Regions from separate parts of the Streptomyces armeniacus genome, predicted to be linked through region 2. Evidence: riboswitches for the same ligand, from Rfam matches in the RefSeq annotation. Region 2 holds a riboswitch; each other region holds the start of a gene.

Region 1 (3,917 bases), 580 kb from region 2:
GGCCCTGCTGCGCGAGTGGTCGCGCGAGGGCCGCACCGTACCGGGGGAGGACGACCCCGCGCGTGCGTACGCGTCCGGGCGCCCCCGCTCGTACGCGACCGGGCCCGGCCCCTCGTACGAGCCCCCGCCCCCGCCGCCGACGGCGCGGCCGATGTCGTACGAGGGGGGCAGGCGTACGGACTCCGGGCGGTACGAGTCCGCGTACGACTCCCCGCACCCGTACGACATGGACCCGCCGCGTCCGCTGGCCCCCCAGGCCGTCCCGGCCCCCCAGGCCTCCCGGGCTCCGCAGACCGTGACCGCCTCGGCCGACCGGACCGACCGGCACGACCGGACCGACCCGCACGCACGGCCCGCGTCGGTCGTGTCCGTCGCCTCGACCGGGCCGGTCACCTCGCCGGGGTCGGTCGGGCAGGTCACCTCGGTCACCGTGGCCGCCCCCGCGGGGGACGGCGGTGCGGCGGCACCGGACGACGAGCCGGTGTGGCAGCGCGTCGGCACCCTGTGAGTACGCGCGCCCACCCGCGTCCGGAGCAGCGTCCCGGCTGCTCGGGTCGCCGTCGTGGGCGTGAGCCGTCAGATTGGGACGGTGAAGGAGTATCCGGGCAGCGAAGACGCCTCCCCTGCCGTCAACGGCGCCGACCAGGCCCGTCGTACCCTTCCGCACCCGTACGCGCGCTGGATTCCGGCCGCGCTGATCGCCGCCGGCGTGATCGTCGACCTGTCGCTGCCGCCGGACTACACGCCCACCGCCCTGTTCGCCGCCGCCCCGCTGGTCGCCGCTCCGCTGCTGTCCGCGGTGGGCACGGCCGCCTGCGGCATCGCCGCGCTGGCCTCCCTGCTCCTGGTGCTGTACTTCGTCGGCGGGCCCACCTGGGGCGACGAGGTGATGACGGTGGCGACCATGGCCACCGTGGTCGTCCTCGCCATCGGCATCAACCGCCTCGTCCGCCGCAGCAACCGGCAGCTGGCCTCCGCCCGCGGCATCGCCGAGGCCGCCCAGCTCGCCGTGCTGCCCGTGCCTCCGGCGCGTATCGGCGGCCTCGACATCGCCGCGCGCTACGAGGCGGCGCAGTCCGACGCCCGTATCGGCGGCGACCTCTACGCGGTGCAGGAGACGCCGTACGGCGTGCGGCTCATCGTCGGCGACGTACGCGGCAAGGGCCTCGGGTCGGTGGAGGCCGTCGCGATCGTCATCGGTGCGTTCCGCGAGTCCGCCGAGGAGGAGCCGACCCTGGAGGGCGTCGCGCTCCGGCTGGAGCGGGCGCTGCAACGGGAGGGCGGCAGGCGCCGCGGGCTGGACCAGTTCGAGGGGTTCACCACCGCCGCGCTCGCCGAGGTGCCGGCCGCGGATCCGGGGCGGCTGCGGATCGTCAACCGCGGCCACCCCGCGCCGCTTCTCTTCTTCGAGGGCACCCCGCGTTATCTGGAGCCGTCCGTGTCCGCGCTGCCGCTCGGCATGAGCGAGCTCGGCTGGTGGCCGGACCGCGCGTACGAGGCGTACCTGCCGCCCGGCGCCCAACTCCTCCTCTACACCGACGGGCTGTCCGAGTCCCGCGACCAGCACGGCACGTTCTACGACCCGGTCAGGCGGCTGTCCGGGCACCGCTTCACGGGTCCGGAGGCGCTGCTGGACACGCTCGTCGCGGACGTACGGAAGCACGCGGGCGGCGGGAACACGGACGACATGGCGCTGCTGGCGCTGGGGCGGCGCTCGGACGGGGCGCGGGAGGCGAAGCCGCCGGGGGCGCGGCCGCCGGGGGTGTGGGGCGGGCCCGAACACGGCCCGAACGGACGCTGATCACACCGTGATCCACTTCCAGCCGTGCCCCAATTGCCCTTCCGTGAAACCAAAGTCCGGGCCAAAGCGTTTGCAAAATCGTTGGAACCGCTTGGAATCTCGGCCGCAAGTCTATTAACGTTCGATAACGCAGCGCGGTCGTCACTGCCGTCACGAGAGACGGCACCGTGCGCCGTCGCCTAATCCCGCAAGTGCAACAACACGAGCAACAACTTGACACACCTGCACCGAGGGAGCCGGGGAACCACCAATTGGGGTGAATCGGACTCGTCCCGCCCATGGACGCGGCCCGTAGGAGACCTTCCTGCTCCGAACCCGTCAGCTAACCCGGTAGGCGAGAAGGAAGGAAAGGAGAGCGCCCCCAGTGGCGTCCAACAGGCATGCCCCCGAGGTCTCGTACAGTCCGTACCACCACGAGGTAGACGACCGCGGCCACCGCTACGGCAACGGCTACGGAACGTACGAAACCCAGGCCTTCTCCCCCGTCGGACTCGCCGAGTACGCGGATCCGCACGCGGGACCAGGCGCCGGAGAGCCGGGCGACGCCCAGGCGTTCGCGGAGGCCCACGCGTTCACGCCGGCCGAGCCGCACGAGACGTACGAGACGCAGGCGTTCGCGCCGGTCGAGGCGTACGGCCCGGAGCCCGAGGCGGACGGCTGGGACGAGTGGAACCCGACCGAGGAGTCGATCCGGCCCGTACGCGGCAAGCACCGCGTCGCCAAGCAGCGCGGCGGGATGGCCCGCAGCGGAGCGGTGCTCGGCGTCGGCGTGATAGCCGCGGTCGGCGCGGGCGGCATGGCGACGGCGAAGGACAAGCCGTCGGCCCCGGTCTCGATGCCCGACCTGGCCTCGATGGCGGGCGCCGTCACGGACGAGATCCCCGCGGCCAAGAACCTGCCGGGCATCGGCAGCCTCGTCGACGACGACGCGGGCAGTGACCCCGCGGCGCACGCGCCCCTCAGCCAGGCCGCGCTCAACGGCTCCGGCACCGACTCCGAGTCCGGCCAGACCGACCCGGGCGAGGCGCTGCGCGAGCGCATCCTCGCCCAGGCCGCGCAGCAGCAGTCCGAGGCGGACCGTACGGCCCGCGAGGACGCGGCAGCGGCGGCGGCCAAGCAGGCGGCGGAGGAAGCGGCGAAGAAGGCCGACGCGGAGGCCAAGAAGAAGGCCGAGGCCAAGCGCAAGGCCGCCGAGGAGGCCAAGAAGAAGGCCGAGGCCGAACGGCTCGCCAAGCTCGCCCGCAGCTACACCCTGCCGACCTCCAACTTCCAGCTCACCTCCGGCTACGGCCAGGCGGGCGGCATGTGGGAGAACGACCACACCGGCCAGGACTTCGCCGCCCCGACCGGCACGCCGGTCAACGCCGTGCACACCGGCACCGTCAAGGAGGCCGGCTGGGCCGGCTCGTACGGCTACCGCATCGTGCTCGAGCTCAACGACGGCACGGAGGTGTGGTACTGCCACCTGTCCTCCATGCAGGTGTCCGCAGGCGAAGAGGTCAACACGAAGGACGTCATCGGCAACGTCGGCTCGACCGGCAACTCCACCGGCCCGCACCTGCACTTGGAGGTACGGCCCGGCGGCGGCGACGCGATCGACCCGCTGAGCTGGCTGCGCGGCAAGGGCCTCAGCGTCTGACGGGACGCGCGACGCACCGACCACACCCGGATCAACCCGGACCGGCCCCGGTCCTGAGCAGGAGCAGGACCGGGAGCACCGGAACCGGAACGCAGAACCCCCCACATCCCGCTCAGGGACCGTGCCGCCGTCCCGAACCGCCCGGGCGCTGTGCCCCCCACCTCGGCTCCCGGCAACGCAGGAGGGGACGGGGCGGCGGCCAACGGGGCCTGTACGGGCGCCACTCGGCGCCGCGCCCCGGCCGGCCCCGGTCCCGGCCCGGTGCCGGTCTCCGGCCCGGCACGAGCGGGAACCACGACGGCGTACGGCACTTGGCGAACCGCGTACGGCGAGGACGTAAGCGCATACGGCGCCGCACAGACCCCGGCGGCCCTGGTGGACACCCCCCGACACCAGGGTCGCCGGCCTCTTTCCCGTGGCCGCCCCGTCGCCGCCCCACGGTCGTACGCGTGGACCGGCCCGCGCCGTACGGCCGTT
Region 2 (3,917 bases):
CGCCAGACCGCCTCGTCCCCGGCTCCGATGTCGCCGCGCTCGTAGTAGTCGAGGTGATTGCCCATCTCGTACGCGGACTTGGCCTGTTCCGCTCCGGTCTCGCCGCCCGGCCGGGTCCTGTAGAGGTCGTACGTGACGGTGATCCGGTCGCCCGAGCGGGAGTTCCACACGCAGAAGCTCTCCAGGTACTTCGGCCCCTTCGCGCCCGTCTCCGTGAAGCCGTCCTGCTCGCTGACGCCTTCCCCGGCCGGGGCGCCGAACTCCGGCGGCATGTGCGTGATGTCGGGGGCGCCGCTGGTGTCGGACGTGTGGGCCGGTTCGCAGGCCGGCAGGGACCGCGTGTACTTGTCGCGGACCTTCGCCAGCGGTGTCGTCCCCGGCGTCGGTGTGCTCTTGTCCGGCCGTGGCTCCGTACCGGACGCGGCTGGCTCCTTCCCGCCGCCGTCGTCCGGCAGTACGAGCGCCGCCGTCACCGCGACGACCGCCACGACAGCAGCGGCGGCGGCCAGCCACGCGGTCCGCCCGCGGCGCGGCGACCCGGGCTTCGCGCCGGGCGGGACGACGGGCGTTGGGACTGCAGGTGGTGCGGCAGGCGGTGCGGAAGGCGGGGCAGCGGCCGGCGGGACGGCCGGCCGTGGAGGAGACGCGGCGGGGGCCGGAGTGGGCACGGTTCCGGCGGGCGGGGCGGCTGAGCCGACGGCCCGTTCCACCCCGGCCCGCTGCTCGGCGGTGAGCCGGTGCACCGCCTCCGGCCAGGGCCGTGCCGTCGGTGTGACGGTGCCGACACGGCTCAGCAGCTCCTGCGGCGAGGGACGGTCCGCCTCGTCCTTGGCGAGGCACGGCGCGATGAGCTCGTACAGCTCCGGCGGCACGGCGCTCAGGTCCGGCTCCTCGTGCGCGACCTTGTAGAGGACGCCCGGCACCGAGGCGCCGTGGAATGGCGGGGTGCCGGTGCAGGCCACGGTCAGCGTGGCGCCGAGGGAGAACATGTCGCTGGCGGCGGACAGCGGCCGCCCGTACACCTGCTCGGGCGACATGAACGGGGGCGAGCCCAACACGGCTCCGGTGTGTGTGAGCTTGGTCTGCCCTTCGGCGGCCCGCGCGATCCCGAAGTCGATGACCCGTACGCCGTCCTCGGCCAGCAGCACGTTGGACGGCTTGAGGTCACGGTGGATCAGGCCCGCCCGGTGTACGTCGGCCAGCGCCCGGGCGAGGCCCGCCGCCAACTGCCGTACGGACTCCACGGGCAGCACCCCTGCGGCGCCGAGGGCGTGGCTCAGCGAGGGGCCCGGGACGAACGCCGAGGCGAGCCAGGGGGTGGGCGCGTCGGGGTCGGCGTCGAGGACCGGTGCCGTGTAGGCGCCGGACACCTTCCGGGAGGCGGCCACCTCCCGCCGGAACCGGGCCCGGAAGCCCTCGTCCTCGGCCAGGTCGGCGTGTACCTGCTTGACGGCGACCAGCCGCCCGTCGGGCGCGACGCCGAGCAGCACCCTGCCCATACCGCCCTCGCCCAGGACCGCGACGGTCCGGAACGGCCCTGTGTGCTGCGGACCTGATGGCCCGAGAAGCTCCATTGTCGTCCTGTCCCCTCCCGGTCGAGCGGACAGCATAGAGCCGCGAGTTGTCCGTACGGCTACCAGGGTGTGCACGATGCACACGGGTCCTCGACCGGGACCCGGCCGCGGAACGCGATCCGCCCCGCGGCGCTGTGCCGCGGGGCGGATCGGGGGCCCGGTACTTCCGGCCGCCGCCGGAAGTGGAGCCGGAAGGGATCAGTACGGGCCGTTGACGTTGTCGATCGAACCGTACGTCTGCGCCGCGTAGTTGCACGCGGCCACGATGTTCGCGACCGGGTCGCGCTGGTCGTTGGCCGTGCCCTCGACGTGGAACGCGTCGAACGTCGGCTTGATGACCTGCAGCAGACCGATGGACGGCGTGCCGTTCTGGGCGTTGATGTCCCAGTTGTTGGAGACGTTCGGGTCGCCGCCGGACTCCCGCATGATGTTGCGGTGGATCCCGTCGTAGCTGCCCGGGATGCCTTCCTTCTCCATGATGGCGAGCGCCTCGTTGATCCAGCCGTCCAGGTTGGTCGACTGGGTCTTGTACACGCCGCCGGACTTCTTCGCGGCGGCCTGGTCGGCGTTGGCGCCGCCCTGGGCCTTGCCGGGCGCGGCGCTCTTCTCGGCGCCGCCGGAGGAGGCGTCGAGGGTCAGCTGCTGGCCGGGCACGATCAGGTCCGGGTTGCCGCCGATGGTGTCGCGGTTGGCCTCGTAGACGGCGTTCCAGCCGCCCTCGACGCCGTGGTCGGTGGCGATGCGGTGCAGGGTGTCGCCGCTGGCGACTGTGTACGAGTCCGACTTGCCGGACTTCTTCCCCTGCGACTGCGGGTCGGTCTCGGACTGGGCGGCGCCGGCGTGTGCCGGTGCCTGTGCCGGGGCCTGAGCCTTGGCGGAAGCGGGCGCGGGAGCCGCGTGAGCGGTACCCGTCAGAACGGGTGCGGCAATTCCCGCGCCACCGGCGGCAAGCACGATGGAAAGGCGGGAAATGCGGCGGGCATTGAGCGTTATACGCGGACGACGATGGCGGCCACGAGACATGGGGGTGTCCTCTCCTGGCGCCTGCGAGGTGAGCTGTCGGATTCGGGCTGGAGTGGCCCGGCCATATCTCCCGTAAACCCTTGTGTGGGCAGGGTGTTGGAGGCATGGCTTCACCCCTAGCCGGGCCGCTGAGCTGCGGCACGGCACTTACCTGGTTCCCCCGCTCCTGCCGAGTGACTGGTGCGCTATTTCCCTCGCCGGGCGGCAGGATTCGGCGCCCCGGTCCGGGACTCCCGCCGGTCATAGGGGTCGGGAGCGAGGGTCACACAAGCACATCGGATTGTGCGGGACAAGCCGCCGGATTCGGATGCCGAGGCCCACTGTGCACGCATCGGTTAATTCGTCCACGCTGCGCATTGGATCATTTTCTGAGCGTGAGAGGGGCGAATGGGAGGGTGTTTCGAATTGGCCCCGGAATTCCGCGACTTGGCGAGGTGCCCGGGAGAACGGCCGACGGGCGCTCGGCCCCGATGTGACTCCGGACACAGGGAGTTCGGCAAAACGACCAAATCACCCTATTGCGGGGATACGTTGACGATTTCCCTTGAAGGGAGGGGATTGGCCGGCAGTGCTGTCGGGGCATATCGCCCGTTTCCACCCGATGGGCGGACTTGCTGCCCACCCACCCTCCGGGAGCGCGTACGGGCCGGGGGCCCGTCCCCTTCGCGCCGGGTTCCGTTCCGCCGTGGCCGGGTCCCGTTCCCCCCGCCGGCGGAACGGCTCCCTCCGTACAGACGGCACGGCGCGCGGCCCGGTTGCGAGAGATTCGCGGATTTTTTCCGGCGTGGATGTCGAGACAGCGGGTCCGGCGCCGATGTCTCCTGTGAGAGGCACCCCGCCCCGGGGAGCCCAGGCACAAGGAGTCCAGTGATGAAGTACATGCTGATGGTCCTCGGCCGGCAGGCGGACTACGACGCGATGAGCGGCGGCACCCCCGAGAAGGGCGCCGCGTGGACCGAGGCCGACCTCAAGGCGATGTTCGACTTCATGGGCGCGCTCAACAACGACCTCGCCGAGTCCGGCGAGCTCGTCGACGCGCAGGGTCTGACGGCGCCCTCCGAGGCCCGCCTCGTCAGCGCCACGCGCGACGGCCAGCCCGTCATCTCCGACGGCCCCTACGGCGAGACCAAGGAGGTGCTCGCCGGGTACTGGGTCCTCGACTGCGCGAGCATCGACCGCGCGACCGAGATCGCCGCCCGCGTCGCCACCTGTCCGCAGCCCGAGGGCGCGCCCGACTACCCGGTCGTCGTGCGCCCGATCCAGGACGGCACGCCCGATTTCGCGTGACGGACACGCCCGCTCCCGAGGACCTGCTGCGCC
Region 3 (3,917 bases), 1.7 Mb from region 2:
GTACTTCGGGTCCATCCCAGGCCACGAGGGCAAGCACCCGCCGCGCGACGGCACCCTGCCGGAGGTCATCGGCGAGGAGAAACGCGAGGTGCTGGAGGAGGACGTGCCGGCGCGCGCCGTGATGGCCGCGTACCGGCTGCCGCACGACGGCACTCGCGAGTGCGAGGCCGCCGACCTGGCGCTCACGGCGCTCGGCGGCGGCGAGTCGTCCCGGCTGCACAACAGGCTCGTACGGCGCGACCGCAGCGCCGTCGCCGCCGGGTTCGGGCTGCTGCGGCTGGCCGGGGCGCCGTCGCTGGGCTGGCTGGACGTCAAGGCGTCCGCCGAGGTGGACATCGCCGACATCGAGGCCGCGGTCGACGACGAGCTGGCCCGGTTCGCCGAGGAGGGCCCGAGCGCGGAGGAGCTGGAGCGCGCGCAGGCCCAGCTGGAGCGGGAGTGGCTGGACCGGCTGGCCACGGTCGGCGGCCGCGCCGACGAACTCTGCCGGTACGCCGTGCTGTTCGGTGACGCCCAGCTCGCCCTGAGCGCGGTGAAGCGGGTGCTGGAGATCACCCCGGAGGAGGTGCGGGACATCGCGCGGGCCCGGCTCCGCCCGGACAACCGGGCGGTGCTCGTGTACGAGCCGACCGCAGCCGAGGACACCGACACCGACGCCGACGAGACCGGTGCCGACCAGACCGACTACGAAGCCGCTGAGGGCGCAGCGCCCGCCGAGCAGCAGCAGACCGCAGCCGAGGAGACCGGCCAGTGAGCGACACCGCTTCTCCCGCGGGGACGACGCCCGCGGAGACCACGATGGACTTCCACCCCCGCCCGTCCGGGGGCGAGCCCACCCCCTGGGCGTTCCCGGCCCCCGAGCGCGGCACCCTGCCCAACGGCCTGACCGTGCTGCGCTGCCACCGACCCGGCCAGCAGGTCATCGCGGTCGACGTCAACCTGGTCGCGCCGCTCGACGCCGAGCCCGAGGGCCTGGACGGCGTCGCCACGATCATGGCCCGCGCGCTGTCGGAGGGCACCGACAAGCACGACGCCGAGGAGTTCGCCGCCGAACTGGAGCGCTGCGGCGCCACCTTGGACACGCACGCCGACCACCCCGGCGTACGGGTCTCGCTCGAGGTGCCCGCGTCCCGGCTGCCGCGTGCGCTGGGGCTGCTCGCCGACGCGCTGCGCGCTCCCGCCTTCCCGGAGGGCGAGGTGGAGCGGCTGGTGCAGAACCGGCTCGACGAGATCCCGCACGAGCTGGCGAACCCGGCCCGCCGCGCCGCCAAGGAGCTGTCCAGGGAGCTGTTCCCGGCGGACTCCCGGATCTCCCGGCCGCGCCTGGGCACCGCGGAGACCGTGGAGCGGATCGACGCGGCGGCCGTCCGCGCGTTCTATGCCGCACACGTGCGGCCCGCGACGGCCACCGCCGTCGTCGTCGGCGATCTGACCGGCGTCGAGCTGGACCAGGCGCTGGCCGACACGCTCGGCGCGTGGACCGGTTCGGCGGCCGAGCCGCGGCAGGCGCCGCCCATCACGGCCGACGACCGGGGCCGCGTGGTGATCGTCGACCGGCCCGGCTCCGTGCAGACGCAGCTGCTGATCGGCCGTATCGGCGCCGACCGGCACGACAGCGTGTGGCCCGCGCAGGTCGTCGGCACGTACTGCCTGGGCGGCACCCTCACCTCCCGGCTGGACCGCGTGCTCCGCGAGGAGAAGGGCTACACGTACGGCGTCCGCGCCTTCGCACAGGTGCTGCGCTCCGCGCCGGACGGCTCCGGCGCGGCGATGCTCGCCATCAGCGGCTCCGTCGCCACGGACGTCACGGGCCCGGCGCTGGGCGACTTGTGGCAGGTGCTGCGTACGCTCGCCGCGGACGGGCTGACCGACGAGGAGCGCGACGCCGCCGTGCAGAACCTGGTGGGCGTCGCGCCGCTCAAGTACGAGACGGCGGCGGCCGTCGCGGACACCCTGGCCGACCAGGTGGAGCAGCACCTGCCGGACGACTTCCAGGCGCAGACGTATCTGCGGCTCGCCCAGACCGGCACCGTCGAGGCGACGGCGGCGGCCGTCAGCGCCTTCCCGGAGGACCGGCTGGTCACGATCCTGGTCGGGGACGCGGAGCAGATCGCCGGCCCCGTACGGGAGTTGGGCATCGGCGAGGTGACGGTCGTCACGGGTTAGCCGAAACGCGCGTGCGCTGCACGTAAGAGCGGTGCCCCCGGGGATCTGAGCGATTCCCGGGGGCGAACCGAGCAAACAGACGGGCGCCCTTTTGTCTGATTCCTCTGTGATGTACGAGCTGCGCTGTGGCGTGCGCGACAAATAGCCGGATCTGCTTGGTGGTTGGGAGACCTCCCGCTTAGCGTCGGTCCGGCTGTCCGTCAGAAGTGTCCGCAACCGCGGCCGACGTACAGCCATCGCCGAGTCCCCCACGGCGCGAGCCAGGGGAGCCGGGGACCCAACCACGAAGTCCCTGGGGTGAATCGGGCGGCCTCGCACGAGGCGGCCCGTAGGAGACCTTCCTGCTCCGAACCCGTCAGCTAACCCGGTAGGCGAGAAGGAAGGAAAGGAGCACGCCGTCAGCATGGCGTTCACCCGTGCCACGGGCCGGCACCGCCGGCCCACCCGCGCCAACCGTACGAGCGCGAACCTCGCCGGCATCGCCGGCCTCGCCACCGTCGGCGTCATGAGCTCGTTCGCTTCCCCCGCCGGAGCCGCCGCGTCCGGGCAGCCCCAGGTGCAGGACACCGCGGACACCGGGCTGACCCAGACCGTCGTTCTGGGCGATTCCCTCGCCGACTCCCTCACGGAGCAGGCCAGCAGCCAGTCCAGCGCCGCCGAGCAGGCGGCCGCCGAGGCGCAGGCGAAGGCGCGCGCGAAGGCCGCGGCCGAGGCGAAGAAGAAGGCCGAGGCCGAGGCCAGGAAGAAGGCCGCCGAGAAGGCGGAGAAGGCCCGTGAGGCCGAGGAGCAGCGTGCGGCCCGCGCGGCGGAGGCCAAGCGCGCCGCGATCAGCGGCTACGTCTCGCCGATCGAGGGCTCGTACGTCTCGACGCCGTACGGCGCCGGCGGCGGCATGTGGTCCTCCGGCACCCACACCGGCGTGGACTTCCACGCGTCGTCCGGCACCTCCGTACGGTCCGTCGCCGCGGGCGAGGTCGTCGAGGCGGGCTGGGGCGGCGCGTACGGCAACAACGTCGTGGTCAAGCACTCCGACGGCACGTACACGCAGTACGGTCACCTGTCGTCCGTCGAGGTGTCGGTGGGCCAGAGCGTGACCTCGGGCGAGCAGATCGGCCTGTCGGGCAACACCGGCAACAGCAACGGGCCGCACCTGCACTTCGAGGCCCGCAGCGGCCCCGACTACGGCTCGGACATCGACCCGGTGTCGTATCTGCGGCAGCACGGCGTCAGCCTCTGAGCACCAGCGCCACCAGCGCACGTGAACAGCCCCGGCCGAAACGGCCGGGGCTGTCCCATGTCGCGGGTGCGGCGCCCCGGTGCGGGCGCCGCGCTCAGTCGGACTCCGGGCTCAGACCGTCTCCGGCAGCTCGTCCAGGCCCTCGGAGACCAGCTTCGCCAGCCGGTCGAGCGCGTCCTCGGCGCCGTCCGTCTCGGAGGCCAGCACGATCTCGTCGCCGCCCTCGGCGCCCAGACCCAGGACGCCGAGCATCGAGGCGGCGTTGACGGGGTCGCCGTCGCCCTTGCGCACGGTCACCGGGACGCCCGCGGCGGCGGCCGAACGGCAGAAGATGGCGGCGGGGCGGGCGTGCAGGCCCTCGGCCCAGCCGACGGAGACGCGGCGCTCAACCATGGTGTAACCCTTCAGATCGTTCCTGTTGTCTAGACCAGTCTCGCACGGTGCGCGCGAGCGCCGACAACACCGGGCCCGCTCGTTACCCTGACCCCATGCGAACCGAGGCGGAGCGCGCCTA
Region 4 (3,917 bases), 150 kb from region 2:
CGGCACCCTGCGGGAACGGCTGCTGCAGTACGCGCACAGGCGGCAGGAGCTGGCGGACCTGGGCGCGGCGAACCAGGCGGACCTGGACCGGGTCTTCGGCGGCGGTGGCCGTGGCGGTGGCGGTGGCGGTGGCGGTGGCGGTGGCGGTGGCGGTGGCGGTGGCAACGGAAGGGGTGTCCGTACGGGCGCGGGCCGCGCGGCCTCCGCGGGCGACCGCACGGAGGGCGCACCGGGCGGGGGCGGCACGTACGGCGGGGCGTACGGCGGTGGGCCGCGCGGCGGCGGACAGCGCGCCGCGACGGCGGCACCCAGCCTGCCCAAGGGGCTCACCGCGCAGACGGCGGCGCTCGTACGGCGCACCCTGGACGGCTGCCCGGAAGGACTCTCGGCCTCCGAGTGCGCCGAACGCAGCGGCCTCTCCCGGGTCAGCGCCCGCCGCTACCTCGAGCACTTCGTCGCTACCGGACGCGCCGAGGTGACACTCCGCTACGGCACGACGGGGCGCCCCGAGCGCCGTTATCACGCCACCCCACCGCCGGGGCACGCGGGGGGCGTTGCGGGGGCGGCCGACCCGGACCAAGGCAGACAGTGACGTACGGAAGCGGCTAACTCCCGACATTCACCGAGACTTGGCGAGCAACTTGAGCCGCATATCCCCTAAGAGCAATAAGTCCGTTTCAGTCGTTTCGGCGTGAATGAGACCGTCTGCGATGCGGCGTGACGTGACTAACAGAACCGCCCCCGGCAATACGTCACTCACCGCACGGCAATGCCTTACGTCCGGTCAACTCTCCTGGCATGCGGCCCTTTTGGCGTTGCCACAGCAAAGATCGAAGCTAACGGAGAGGTAACGGCCCGCAGCACACCGTGTATACGGGGCCCCTCGAATTCCCGGAGCCGGGCATGGGTAAACGAACGCTCCTTGCCGGGACGAATTGGTTGTGTTTTCGTTTCGAATCCCGCCGCAACTTACGCGGCGGGCCTCGCCGGGACGCCTAGTCCTGCCGCCCGGTGGAGGAGCCAACGTCACCGAACGGCAGGAGCGGGGGACCCAGGTAAGTGCCGGCCGTGCGCCACAGCACCGGACGGCTTGGGGTGAAGTCACGCGGACAGTGTGGCCACAACACACTCGTGCGTGACCGGGCAACTCCAGCCCGAACCCGACAGCTCACCTCGCAGGCGTAGGAGAGGAAGCACCACTATGTCTGCACGCGGACGTCACCGCCGCCCCCGCACCCAGCGCATCGCGCGCGCCACCCTCGCCCTCACGGCGGGCGGCGCGGGCATCGCCCTGCCCCTCATGGGCGCGGGCAACGCGAACGCCGCCTCGGTGGACACCTGGGAGAAGGTCGCCCAGTGCGAGTCCACCGGGGACTGGAGCATCAACACCGGCAACGGGTACTACGGCGGCCTGCAGTTCAGCCAGAGCACGTGGGAGTCCTTCGGCGGCACCGAGTACGCGGCGACCGCCGACCAGGCCACCAAGGAGCAGCAGATAGCCATCGCCGAGAAGGTGCTGGCCGAGCAGGGCCCGGGCGCCTGGCCGAACTGCGGCCCGAAGGCCGGTCTCTCGCAGAACAGCGGCGACCCCGACATCGACCCGTCGGGCCAGGGCGGCCAGGCGCAGGCGAAGCCCGAGGCCAAGGCCGAGCCCAAGGCCGAGCCGAAGAGCCAGCCCAAGGCCGAGGCCCCGGCCGCCGGCGCGGACAAGCGCGACGACGCGCCCGCCGCCGACCGGAGCAAGCGCGACGCCAAGCCCACCGACTACACGGTGAAGTCCGGCGACACCCTCTTCAAGATCGCCAAGTCGCAGGGCGTCGCGGGCGGCTGGGAGCGCGTCTACGAGGGCAACCGCGAGGTCATCGGCGACGACCCCGACCTGATCTACCCCGACCAGCGGCTCTCCCTGGACGGTTCGGGCGCGACCAAGTCCCACGCCTCCCGCTCCGAGGCCCGCCCCGAGGCCCCGGCGCCGCAGCCCAAGCAGGAGTCGAAGCCGGCGCCCAAGCCGGAGTCGAACGGTGGCGAGAAGGCCGCCGACTCCGCCGACAGCAACAAGGGCGGCTTCCAGAAGCCGGTCGACGCGCCCGCCAGCACCCCGTACGGCGCCTCCGGCGGCAGCTGGTCCAGCGGCAGCCACACCGGCGTCGACTTCTCCGCCTCCAGCGGCACCCCGGTGAAGGCCGTCACCAGCGGCACCGTGGTCTCCGCCGGCTGGGGCGGCGCGTACGGCAACGAGGTCGTCGTCAAGCACTCCGACGGCCGGTACAGCCAGTACGGCCACCTCTCCTCGCTGTCCGTCTCCGCCGGCCAGACCGTCGGCGCGGGCGACCAGCTCGGCCTCTCCGGCTCGACCGGCAACAGCACCGGCCCGCACCTGCACTTCGAGATCCGTACGGGTCCGGACTACGGCTCGGACATCGACCCGCTGGCCTACCTCCGCGCCAACGGCGTCTCGGTCTGACCGAAGGCCCCACCCGGCAAGCCCAAGAGGGCGCCGCCCCCGAATGGGGACGGCGCCCTCTGCGCATACCAGCGCCCACCCCATCCCGCCGCCACGGCGCGCGACCCGCACAGCGAGGGTCCGGCGGAATACGCGACCGGCCGGAAGCGGCACGTGCGGCGAAGACCTACCGCGGCAGATGGATACCCGTCACGATCAGCCCGTCCCGTACGAGCCAGCGGCCCGAGAAGCCGCGCATGTGCGTGCCGCCGATCAACGGCGCGGGCACCAGGAAGCGCGCCTCAAAGGTCCGTTCGGATTCGTCGACCTCGATTTCCGCTTCCACGAAGTCGAGTTCGATTCCCGTCTGCGGATACCACGTTTTGAAAACGCTCTCCTTCGCACTGAACAGCAGCCGGTCCCAGTGCACTTCGGGCCGGCGTGCGGAAAGCGCGCTCACCCATTTCTGTTCGGACGGAAGCGAGATCGCTTCCAGGACGCCGTCCGGCACGGGCCCGTTCGGTTCGGCGTCGATGCCGATCGCCAGGGATCGGGACGCGCGGGACACGACCGCCGCGCGGTAGCCCTCGCAGTGGGTCATGCTGCCGACGATGCCGTCGGGCCACTGCGGCGCCCCGCGCTTGCCGGGCAGCAGCGGCGCGGGCGGCAGCCCGAGCCGCCCCAACGCGGCGCGCGCGCACGCCCGTACGGTCGTGAACTCCCGCCGCCGCTGCGCCACCGCCTTCGCGATGACCTCGGCTTCCTCCGGGTACAGGGCGGCACCGGGGCCGCCGCGCGACGTGTCGTCGTACGCCTCTTCGGCGAGGACGATGGAGGGCAGTATCTCCTCGATCATCAGCGGCCCTGCCCCGCGGCACCAGCCGACCCGGCGGACGCTCCCGCAGCGGAAGACCCGCCCGCGGAAGACCCGCCCGCGGACGGCTCCGGCAGGATCTGCCGGAGCGGCGTACGGGGCGGCCGCGGCCGCCACTCGCGCGGGTAGCCGACGGACACCTCCTCGAACCGCACCCCGTCGTGCCAGGTGACGCGCGGGATGTGCAGGTGCCCGTAGACGACGGCGGCGGCACGGAAGCGCGTGTGCCAGTCGGCCGTCAGCTCGGTGCCGCACCACTGCGCGAACTCCGGATACCGCAGCACCCGCGTGGGCTCGCGCACCAGCGGATAGTGGTTGAGCAGCACCGTGCGGTGCGCGGGGTCGATCCCCTCCAGCCGCTCCGTGGTCGCGGCGACCCGCGCGCGGCACCAGGCGTCCCGGCTCGGGTACGGGTCTGGGTGCAGCAGATACTCGTCCGTGCACACGACCCCCGCGTCGTGCGCGACGCGCAGCGACTCCTCCTTGGTGAAGGTGCCGGGGGCGCGGAACGAGTAGTCGTACCCGACGAACAGCGGAACCACCGTGACGGGCTCGTCCCCGCCCTCCCACACCGGGTACGGGTCCTCGGGCGTCACGACC

The links. Region 2 has a riboswitch for cyclic di-AMP ahead of DVA86_RS20115 (LysM peptidoglycan-binding domain-containing protein). Riboswitches for the same ligand answer to the same signal wherever they lie in the genome.
Region 1: it holds a riboswitch for cyclic di-AMP, as region 2 does, so the genes downstream of both, DVA86_RS22810 (M23 family metallopeptidase) here and DVA86_RS20115 (LysM peptidoglycan-binding domain-containing protein) in region 2, are expected to answer to the same signal.
Region 3: it holds a riboswitch for cyclic di-AMP, as region 2 does, so the genes downstream of both, DVA86_RS12750 (M23 family metallopeptidase) here and DVA86_RS20115 (LysM peptidoglycan-binding domain-containing protein) in region 2, are expected to answer to the same signal.
Region 4: it holds a riboswitch for cyclic di-AMP, as region 2 does, so the genes downstream of both, DVA86_RS19485 (transglycosylase family protein) here and DVA86_RS20115 (LysM peptidoglycan-binding domain-containing protein) in region 2, are expected to answer to the same signal.

Annotation. Positions count from the first base shown of each region.
Region 1 covers NZ_CP031320.1:5,212,306-5,216,222, forward strand. The annotation lists gene DVA86_RS22800 (hypothetical protein) at 1-508, shown strand, start outside; gene DVA86_RS22805 (PP2C family protein-serine/threonine phosphatase) at 590-1,801, shown strand; cyclic di-AMP (ydaO/yuaA leader) riboswitch at 2,011-2,153, shown strand; gene DVA86_RS22810 (M23 family metallopeptidase) at 2,166-3,440, shown strand; gene DVA86_RS22815 (PPOX class F420-dependent oxidoreductase) at 3,917-3,917, opposite strand, start outside.
Region 2 covers NZ_CP031320.1:4,637,186-4,641,102, forward strand. The annotation lists gene DVA86_RS20110 (serine/threonine-protein kinase) at 1-1,574, opposite strand, end outside; gene DVA86_RS20115 (LysM peptidoglycan-binding domain-containing protein) at 1,773-2,597, opposite strand; cyclic di-AMP (ydaO/yuaA leader) riboswitch at 2,602-2,792, opposite strand; gene DVA86_RS20120 (YciI family protein) at 3,468-3,884, shown strand; gene DVA86_RS20125 (RNA polymerase sigma factor) at 3,881-3,917, shown strand, end outside.
Region 3 covers NZ_CP031320.1:2,941,198-2,945,114, forward strand. The annotation lists gene DVA86_RS12740 (M16 family metallopeptidase) at 1-754, shown strand, start outside; gene DVA86_RS12745 (M16 family metallopeptidase) at 799-2,166, shown strand; cyclic di-AMP (ydaO/yuaA leader) riboswitch at 2,394-2,554, shown strand; gene DVA86_RS12750 (M23 family metallopeptidase) at 2,570-3,403, shown strand; gene DVA86_RS12755 (HPr family phosphocarrier protein) at 3,515-3,796, opposite strand; gene DVA86_RS12760 (bifunctional acetate--CoA ligase family protein/GNAT family N-acetyltransferase) at 3,892-3,917, shown strand, end outside.
Region 4 covers NZ_CP031320.1:4,483,202-4,487,118, forward strand. The annotation lists gene DVA86_RS19480 (response regulator) at 1-592, shown strand, start outside; cyclic di-AMP (ydaO/yuaA leader) riboswitch at 1,018-1,197, shown strand; gene DVA86_RS19485 (transglycosylase family protein) at 1,202-2,464, shown strand; gene DVA86_RS19490 (4'-phosphopantetheinyl transferase family protein) at 2,631-3,299, opposite strand; gene DVA86_RS19495 (metallophosphoesterase family protein) at 3,299-3,917, opposite strand, start outside.